2 regions of the Arthrobacter rhombi genome follow, and region 2 is predicted to be linked to the other one. Evidence: riboswitches for the same ligand, from Rfam matches in the RefSeq annotation. Region 2 holds a riboswitch; the other holds the start of a gene.
What was found. A riboswitch is a leader RNA that binds a small molecule or an ion and turns the genes downstream of it on or off. The one in region 2 is predicted to bind S-adenosylmethionine.
Positions count from the first base shown of each region.

Region 1: another riboswitch for S-adenosylmethionine. It lies ahead of ABD088_RS01885 (acyl-CoA dehydrogenase family protein); the one in region 2 lies ahead of ABD088_RS10000 (hypothetical protein).

Region 1 is NZ_BAAAIV010000003.1:184,204-188,882, reverse strand. Features, by position in the region: gene acs (acetate--CoA ligase) at 1-1,584, opposite strand, end outside; SAM riboswitch class I at 1,931-2,029, shown strand; gene ABD088_RS01885 (acyl-CoA dehydrogenase family protein) at 2,038-3,303, shown strand; gene ABD088_RS01880 (LLM class flavin-dependent oxidoreductase) at 3,300-4,679, shown strand, end outside.
Region 2 is NZ_BAAAIV010000011.1:127,051-131,729, reverse strand. Features, by position in the region: gene ABD088_RS10010 (DNA-3-methyladenine glycosylase family protein) at 1-782, shown strand, start outside; gene ABD088_RS10005 (siderophore-interacting protein) at 844-1,710, opposite strand; SAM riboswitch class IV at 1,855-1,971, shown strand; gene ABD088_RS10000 (hypothetical protein) at 1,983-2,450, shown strand; gene ABD088_RS09995 (MGDG synthase family glycosyltransferase) at 2,707-4,170, shown strand; gene ABD088_RS09990 (beta-glucosidase family protein) at 4,236-4,679, opposite strand, start outside.

The sequences.
Region 1 (4,679 bases), on a different contig from region 2:
GCCGTCGTCGTCGTACTTGGCGCCGTCGCCGGCGAGGAACCAGCCCTGGGTCGCGTACTTCTCCCAGTAGGACGTGAAGTAGCGTTCCGGATTGCCCCAGACGGTGCGGGCCATGGCCGGGCCGGTGGAGGTGAGCACGATGTTGCCCTGCACCTGGGCAGGGACCCGGGCGCCGCCGTCGTCCACGATGTCCGTGGAGACGCCGGGCAGGGCGCGGGTGCCGCAGCCGGGTTTGAAGACGGTGTCGGACGGGCGGGGGGAGAGGATGGTGGCCCCGGTTTCCGACTGCCACCAGGTGTCCACCATCGGGATGCCGGCGTCGGGCTGGCCGGGGATGAGGGCATCGCGGCCGACCTGGGTGCGCAGCCAGCGCCAGGCCTCCGGGTTGACCGCCTCGCCGACGGTGCCGGCCAGGCGGATGGAGGAGAGATCGTAAGCGGCGGGGATGCCGTCGGGGAACCAGCCCATGAGCGAGCGGACCAGCGTGGGGGCCGTGTAGTAGCTGGTCACGCCGTACCGTTCGATGATCTCGAAGTGCCGGCCGGGGTGTGGGGCGTTGGGGACGCCCTCGTAGATGACCTGGGTGACGCCGTTGGAGAGCGGACCGTAGATCTCGTAGGTGTGGGCGGTGACCCAGGCCAGGTCGGCGGTGCACCAGTGGACGTCGTCGCCGCGGCGGGACGGATCGGGGTGGGAGAAGAGGAACTCGTGGCTCCACGAGGCCTGGGTGAGGTAGCCGCCGGTGGTGTGCACCAGCCCCTTGGGCTTGCCGGTGGTGCCGGAGGTGTACATGATGAACAGCGGCGTCTCGGCGTCGAACGCCTGGGCGGCGTGGGTGCGCGGCTGGGTCTCGACGGCCTCGTGCCACCAGAGATCCCGGCCTGCGGTCCACGCGATGTCGCTGCCGGTGCGGCGGATGACGAGAACGTGCTCGATCGCGTTGTCCCCGGCGACTGCGGCGTCCGCGTTGTCCTTCACCGGGACGGCGGTGCCCCGGCGGAACTGGCCGTCGGTGGTGACCAGCAGCTTTGCGCCGGTGTCCTCGACCCGGAACCGCAGCGCCTCGGCGGAAAAGCCACCGAAGACCAGCGAATGCACCGCACCGATGCGGGCGCAGGCCAGCGTGATGACGATGGTTTCCACCAGCACCGGCAGGTAGATGACCACGCGGTCACCCGCCCCGATGCCCAACGACGTCAGCGCGTTGGCGGCCTGGGACACGAGTTCGGTCAGCTCCGCGTAGGTGACCGTGCGGCGGTCGCCGGGTTCGCCCTCGAAGTGCAGGGCCACTTTGTCGCCGCGACCTGCCGCAACGTGGCGGTCGGCGCAGTTCACCGCGGCGTTCAGCGTCCCGCCCTCGAACCAGCGCAGCTCCGGGCCGCGGCGGGCCTGCGGATCCACGGGGGTGGCGCTGTGGATGGTGTGCCAGGGCTCGGCCCACTGCAGCCGGGCTGCGGCGGCGGCCCAGAAGTCCAGGCGTTCGGCCTCGGAGGCAAACCCGGTGTCGGGTCCGACGGCGGACGCGTCGAGGGCGACGGTGGTGGATGTGGGGGCAGTGCTCATGAAATCAGCTCCATCGGTCATGGCGGAAGCACCTGTGCCGGATGCCGCCGCACCTGGGGTGCTGCGCCGTCCGGCGTGGTTGCTGCGGCGTCACGGAGCCACGTCTCTCGGCCGCTCGGGATGGGTTCCCCTCTACTGAAGACCAGCGGGTGGGGTGCGGGCAACTTCTGCGACGCGTTGCGAAATATTTCATCAAGGGTCCTGCGGGGGTCCCGGTGGTGAATAAATCGCACCAGAAACCCCGAAATCACCGCCATTGTTCGACGTTGGGCGGTGGTGTTCCGGGGTGCCCCCGGGCTGGGAACGGGTCGTCATGCGGGGGACGGTGGTTGTCGTGGGGGTACTTCGTGTGGCCCAATGGAGGCAGTAACCATCCAGAGCGGCCGAGAGATCTGGCTCGATGACGCCGCAGCAACCCCTTCCCGTTCACCCGGGAGGAAGGTGCTCACGCCGGAACCGATGGAGTGATTGTCAATGTCCGCTGTGCCGATCGACGAGGTGGCCCCCCGCCACCTGATCAAGCTCACCCCCGGCGTCCCAGCCGATTCCCGCTACGACGAGCTCGCCGCGATCTTCCGCCCCGTATTCGCCCGGATCGCCGAGGGCGCCGCGGATCGCGATGCCGGACGGATCCTGCCCATCGAACAAGTCGGCTGGCTGAACCAGGCACGGTTCGGTGCCCTGCGGGTACCCCGCGCGGCCGGCGGATTCGGGGCCACCCTGGTGGACTCCTTCCGCCTGCTGATCGAACTCGGGGAGGCTGATTCACAGATCGCCCAGCTGCTGCGTTCGCACATCGGCTTCGTTGAATCCGTGCTGCTGCTCGAGGACGAGTCGGTGAAGGCCCGCTGGTTTGCGCGCTTCGTCACGGGCCAGATCGTCGGCAACGCCTACACCGAACGCGGCGGCAACGACCTGGGCCAGCTCAACACCGTCGTCGAGTCGACCGGCACCGGATGGCTGCTCACGGGGGAGAAGTACTACTGCACCGGAACGATCTTCGCCGACTGGGTCGCGGTCACCGCGACCGCTCCCGGAGTGCCCGGCCGGCACATCGCCGTGGTGTCCACCCGGCATTCGGCAGTGCGGATCTACGACGACTGGGACGGCTTCGGCCAGCAGCTCACCGGCACCGGCTCGACGACCTTTGAGCGGGTCCCCGTCGACACCCTGCTGGATCCGGCGGTCCTGGAGATCCACCCGGAGTCGGCCATCTTCCAGCTGGTCCTGCTCGCCGTCCAGGCCGGAATCGCCCGCGCCGTGCTCGCCGATGCGCGGGCCCACACCCAACTGCGCACCCGGGCGTTCAGCACCGGGACCGGGGTGGCCTCGCGGCGTGAACCCCAGGTGCTGCAGGTCATCGGGGAGATCTCCGCGACGACGTTCGCCGTGGATGCGATCGTGCTGGCCGCCACCGCCGAGCTCGAGGAGGCCATCGGCCAACCCGGTCTGAGCGCCGCCGAGCAGTATGCGGTCTGCGAGCTCGCGGCCAACCGCGCCCAGTCCGCCGTGCAGCCGCTGGTCCTGCAGGCTGCCACCTCGCTCTTCGACGGGCTCGGTGCCTCCTCGACCTCCACCCGCTGCAACCTCGACCGCCACTGGCGCAACGCGCGCACCGTGGCCACCCACAACCCCGCCATGTACAAGTCCCGCATCGTCGGCGACTACGAGGTCAACGCCACGGCCCCGCGCAAGCTCAGCGCCGTCGGCGACCTCAGGACCCCCGAAGGAGAACAATGAGCACCACACCGGCACGCCGCCACGTCCGCCTCAACGCATTCGACATGAACTGCGTGGTCCACCAGTCGCCCGGCCTCTGGCGCCACCCGCAGGACCAGGCCTGGCGCTACAAGGAGCTCGGCTACTGGACCGAACTGGCCAAGACACTGGAGAAGGGCCTGTTCGACGGCATCTTCATCGCCGACGTGCTGGGCACCTACGACGTCTACGGCTCCACCAACACCACGCCGCTCTCCGCCGGCGCGCAGGTCCCGGTCAACGACCCGTTCCTGCTGGTCTCCGCCATGGCAGCGGTCACCGAGAACCTGGGCTTCGGCGTCACCGCCGGAACCGCGTACGAGCACCCGTACCCGTTCGCCCGCCGCCTGGCGACCCTGGACCACCTGACCAACGGCCGCATCGGCTGGAACGTCGTCACCGGCTACCTGCCCTCCGCCGCCCGCAACATGGGCCAGGAAGACCAGATGGAACATGACGAGCGCTACGACCACGCCGACGAGTACCTCGAAGTCGTCTACAAGCTGCTCGAGGGCTCCTGGGAAGATGACGCCGTCATCCGCGACCGTGAGTCCGGCGTCTACACTGACCCGTCCAAGGTCCACGAGATCGGCCACGAGGGCAAGTACTTCAAGGTCCCGGGCATCGCCATCACCGAACCCTCGGTGCAGCGCACGCCGGTCATCTACCAGGCAGGTGCCTCCAAGCGCGGCCTGGAGTTCGCCGGTGAGAACGCCGAATCGGTCTTCGTGAACAGCCCCACCAAGGAGCTGCTGGTCGAATCGGTGCAGAAGATCCGCGCCAATGCCGTGGCCGCCGGACGCGATGCCCATGACGTGAAGATCTACACCATGCAGACCATCATCACCGGTGCCACCACCGAGGAGGCCCAGGCCAAGTACGCGGACTACGCCTCCTACACCGACCTGGACGGCGCCCTGGCCCTGCTCTCCGGCTGGACCGGCATCGACATGTCCCAGTACGACCTCGATGACGTCATCGGCGAGGATGTGCAATCCAACGCCATCCAGTCCTCGGTCGAGACCTTCAAGAAGGCCTCCGGCGACGACGGCAAGCCGTGGACCATCCGCCAGCTCGCCGAATGGATCGGCGTCGGCGGGTTCGGTCCGGTGACCGTGGGCAGCGGCGCGGAAGTCGCGGCCAAGCTCGTCGAATGGGTCGAGGACACCGACGTCGACGGGTTCAACCTGGCCTACGCCATCACCCCGGGCACGTTCGAGGACGTCGTGGAACATGTCATCCCCGAGCTGCAGAAACTTGGCGCCTACCCCACCGAATACACGCCCGGCACCCTGCGCCAGAAGCTCTTCGGCGCCGGCGACCGGGTGAAGGACACCCACCGCGCGGCCGGCTACCGC
Region 2 (4,679 bases):
CCATCCCCGGCATCGACGAACAGGTCGGCGGCGAGCACCGGCGCCCGGTGGCGATCGGCGACCGCGTCGTCCCGCTGGCGCTGCAGTTCGACGAGACCGCGGTCCGGGCGAGGTCCCTCGGGGACCCGCTCTATGCCGCCGAGGCGGCCACGCTGGAGGCCATCATCCGCCGCTGGTTGGGACTTGATGACGACCTGACGCCCGTGAACGCCCACCTCTCGCGCGATCCCCTGCTCGCGCCGCTGGTCACCCGGCGCCCGGCGCTGCGGCGGATCGGCTACCCCGATCCCTTCGAGGCAGCGGCGACGACCGTGTTGGGCCAGCAGGTCTCCGTGGCAGCCATGCGGACCTTCGCCGGCCGTCTCGTTACCGGGTACGGCGGCACTCCGGTGGCCGGGATGAAGCTGTTCCCGGCGGCGGACGTCGTCGCGCGGATTCCCGCAGCTGAACTGCAGGCGGCGATCGGGCTGACACACGCCCGTACCCGCACCTTGCTGGCCGTGGCCGACGCCTTCAGCCACGCCGGCGCGCAACCGGCCGGCGCGTTCCCGCTCACCCGCGACGAGCTGCTGGCGCTTCCGGGCATCGGCCCCTGGAGCGCAGACTACCTGGACGTGCGGGCCCGGCTGGATCCCGATGCGTTCACCCCCGGAGACCTGGTGTTGCGCCGGGCGCTGGGGCGGATCAGTGCCCGGGAGTCAGCGGACCGGGCGGAAGCGTGGCGCCCCTACCGGGCGCACGCTCTGTTCCACCTGTGGAGCCAGGAAGCGTACGACAGGTAGGCGCCGCCGTCGTGCTGGATCCCGCAGCCCGAAGCCATCCGGGGATCCGGTAGACCCGGGCTCAGCCGCGGACTGCGGTCTGGATCCCTGGTTCGTCGGGGAAGATCTGCCCGATGGGTTCGCGCTTCTCCGCCTGGAACGTCTCCTCGGCCCTGCCGAACGCCCAGTAGGCGGAGAGCGAGAGCGCCTTGCGGTCCACTCCCTTTTCATCCGCGAGGTAGCGGCGCAGCGCCTTGACCATCTCGCGCTCACCGTGGGCGAAGACCTGCACGTCGCCCTCGCGCCAGGTGCCGGCCATGACGGCTGCGGCCAGCCGGGTGCTCTCCGGGGTGAACGGGCCACCGCGGTGCAACCAGTGCACGTTCATGCCCTTGGGGGCCTTGAACTTGATCTCGTCCTTCTCCTCGGCGACCTCGACGTAGACCTCGCCGACCGCGGAGCGGTCCATGGCCTCCAGGGCGGCGGCGATGGCCGGCAGCGCCGATTCGTCACCGGCGAGCAGGTGCCAGTCAGCCTCCGGGGAGGGGACATACATCCCGCCGGGGCCTGAAAAGCAGACCAGGTCCCCGGGCTTGGCGTGGTTGGCCCACGGCCCGGCGATGCCGTCCTCGCCGTGCACGACGAAGTCGATCTGCAGGGTCCCGGCCGCCTCGTTGACGCTGCGCACCGTGTAGGTACGCCGCACCGGCATCCGCTCGGGCGGCAGCACGGCGCGCAGTTCCTCCAGGTCATAGGGCGGGGTGAGGCCCAGGGCGGGATCGGCGAACAGCAGCTTGACGTACTTGTCGGTGGCTTCCTTGTTGCGGAAGGCGGCGAAGCCCTCCCCACCCAGGGTCAGGCGGACCATGTGCTTGCCGATCTTGCGTCGGGTCACCACCTCCAGCACCACCAGCGGGCGCGGCGGCCGGGCGGCTGCGGGGACGGTCATTGTCGGATCACTCCTTCGGGGGCCGGGCACAACCCGGCAAAGGTCTTTTCCCCATCCCATCCCACGTGGAAGCCCAACGCAAACCGGCTACGCCACGGGCGAAGAAGTTACCCCGCGTCTCGCATCCGCTAGGCTGGGTTCCAGCTTCACGAGATGCGGCCATGCACGGGCTCCGACCCGGCCGCACACCAACCCCATGCTTCACGGGTGGTTCGGATGACGAAGCGGCCCGGCACGCACGGTGTCGGGCAAGAGCACGCGAAAGGCAACCCATGGGCCATCTGTCCACCCACCGTCCCGCTTCCGACTGCCACTCCGGCACCCCGGGGCACCGTCCCGCGTTCGGAACGGCCCACCCCGAACTGCTGGCCGACGCCGCCGCCTGGGTTCCGGTCACCGTCTTCGTCGATCCCCCCACCCAGTCGCTCACCCTGGCCTGCCCCACCGGGGTGCGCTGGCGCGGCCACTACCACGGGGTGGCCGAGCTGGCCGCCGCGTTGCGCTGTACGCTCCCGGTTCCCGGGCACGACGACGGTGCCGGGCTGCCGCTGGTGGGCGCGGTGACCTGCCACTGGCATCCGGGCGCACGGCTCCTGGCCGTACCGGCCGATCCGCAGCGCAGCGCCGGACGGGCCTACGTGCAGCTGGCAGCCCGGCCGTTGAAACCGTGCCAGTTGGAGCACGATGAGCAGCTGGCCGCACAGTTCGCCGCGGTTACCGGAACACCGGTGCGCCGATGAACTCCTCCAGCTTGGCTCCGTGAGGGGGCTAGCTATCGAAAAGTCCGACGCCGACCGTTATGGCGTCGCCGATTGAGAGGGCGACGGCGCAAGCTCCGTGGCCCTGATGCCCAGGCTGGGCTGACGTGAACGGTGGCAGGTCCATGGTGCAGACCCAGCCACGTCGCTCAAGTCCTCCTGGCCCTGTCGCGAAGAAAAAGTATCCGCCAGTAGATGTGGATCCGTGGGAGACGATGCGGTCCGCTACTCTTTCCTCATGCGTAAGACGCCGGCACGGGGCTCCAACACCGCCGGAGGTGAGCGCGTGATGATCCTGTCCGCAGGGGTGGGATCGGGGCATAACAGCGCCGCGGCGGCGGTACAGCAGGCGTGCTCCGCGCGCGCCGACATTTCCGAGGTGCAGGTGCTGGACGTCCTGCAGGTCAGTAGCGCGCTCTACCGAGACGTGTTGGGGAAGGGGTACTTCGTTCTGGTCGAGGGCCTGCCGTGGCTGGTCGAGTGGGGCTACGACGCCAGTGACCCGCCGTTCCGGCGCCGAGGCCCGATCGACCCCTGGACTCGGGTGAATGCCTTTCCGGTGGTCCGTGCGATCAAACGGTTCCGACCGACGGCGATCGTGTGTACGCACTTCCTGCCGGCCCAGCTGCTGGCAACCCTGCTCCTTCGGGGCGTGATCGACGCCAAGACGGCTGTCGTCACGACGGACTACGACTTCCAAGGCCTGTGGCTGACGAGCGCGTTCCACCAGCTCTTCGTGGCCAGGGAAGAGGCGAGGATCGAGCTGACCGCGCTTGGTCTGCCTACCGACCGCATCGCGGCCACGGGGATCCCCATCGCGGTGAAGCCGGACACCACGCCCGCGCGCGATGCCAACGAGCCCCCGATGCTGTTGATCTCCGCGGGCGCCAAAGGCGGTGACTACGCCGCCGCAGTTGTGCAGCAGACGCTGCATATGCGGTCCGCATTCACGGCCACGGTCGTGTGTGGACACGATGACGCGCTGCGTCGGCGCATCGAGCAGCTGGTGGAGCCTGCCGGCGACCGTTACCGCGTGATTGGCTTCACGGACAAGATGCCGGAGCTGCTGCGTCGCGCCGACCTGTTCGTGGGCAAACCGGGCGGGTTGACGGCGTCGGAATGCATGGCCGCGGGGCTGCCCATGGTGTTGGTGAACCCCATCCCGGGCCAGGAGGTCCGAAACGGCGACTACCTGATGGAGCAGGGGGCCGCCGTGCGCTGCAACACCACCGCCACGATCGGCTGGAAGATCGACGGGGTCCTCCGTGAGCCGGGCCGCCTGCGGCGGATGCAGGCGGCGGCGCGGAAAGCCGGTCGTCCGGATGCAGCGGCGGACGTGCTGGCTGGCCTGCTGGAGGGTCCGTCCCGTCCTCTGGTCGTGACACGCGCGGCGCAGAGGACGATCCTCGCCACGAGTGAGCAGCACCTCGTCGCGTCCGACCTGAGGGGACCCTCCTCACTGCTCCGCCTGGTCGACCAGGCGGTGGGTAGTACGGTCGCCCTGCTGCGTGCAGAGGAGCTGGGCGATCTGGAGAAGCGGTATGCGACTCCGAACGGGGGCATGGTTCTGCGGCGCGACCCGGCGTCCATGTCGCTCCGTTGGGAGCCACGCCGGTTGCTCCGCACCATGCTGCGCGGTGACGACGTACTGCCCGTCCGCATCGAAGGGCAGTCGGCACCGTTGCCGCCCCTCCCCGAGTGACCGGGACGCGCGCGACCCATGTCGGGCGCACGCCGGCGGGCCATCCGAGGCGCCTTCTTCGCCGGTCATCCCCCTGCGCGTCGTAACGCACCAGCACCCGCCCAGCTCGCGGGGCTGTGTTGGGCGGCGAGCAGGGCCCAGTCGCCCGCGCGGGGCGACCAGCGCCGTGTCGCCGGATCTCGCTGCAGCGTGGGCCCCGCATCCAGTGAGACCTGGACGGTCGTCTCCGCACCGGGCTCCAGCGTCACCTTACGGAAGCCCAGCAGCTGGGCTACCGGCCTGCGATTCGAGACGTCAGCGGCATAGACCTGCACGACGGTCGAGCCCTTGCGGTCGCCAGTGTTCGTCACGAGCACCTCCGCGGTACCACCCGTGTCGTCGAAGCTGTGGTCCAGGAGCCGGTGTTCGATCGTCGTGTAGCCCAAGCCGAACCCGAAGGGGAATGCGGGCGCGTTTCCGTCGCCGTCGAGCCGACGCTGACCCCACCTGTCATCGTAGACGACGGTCTT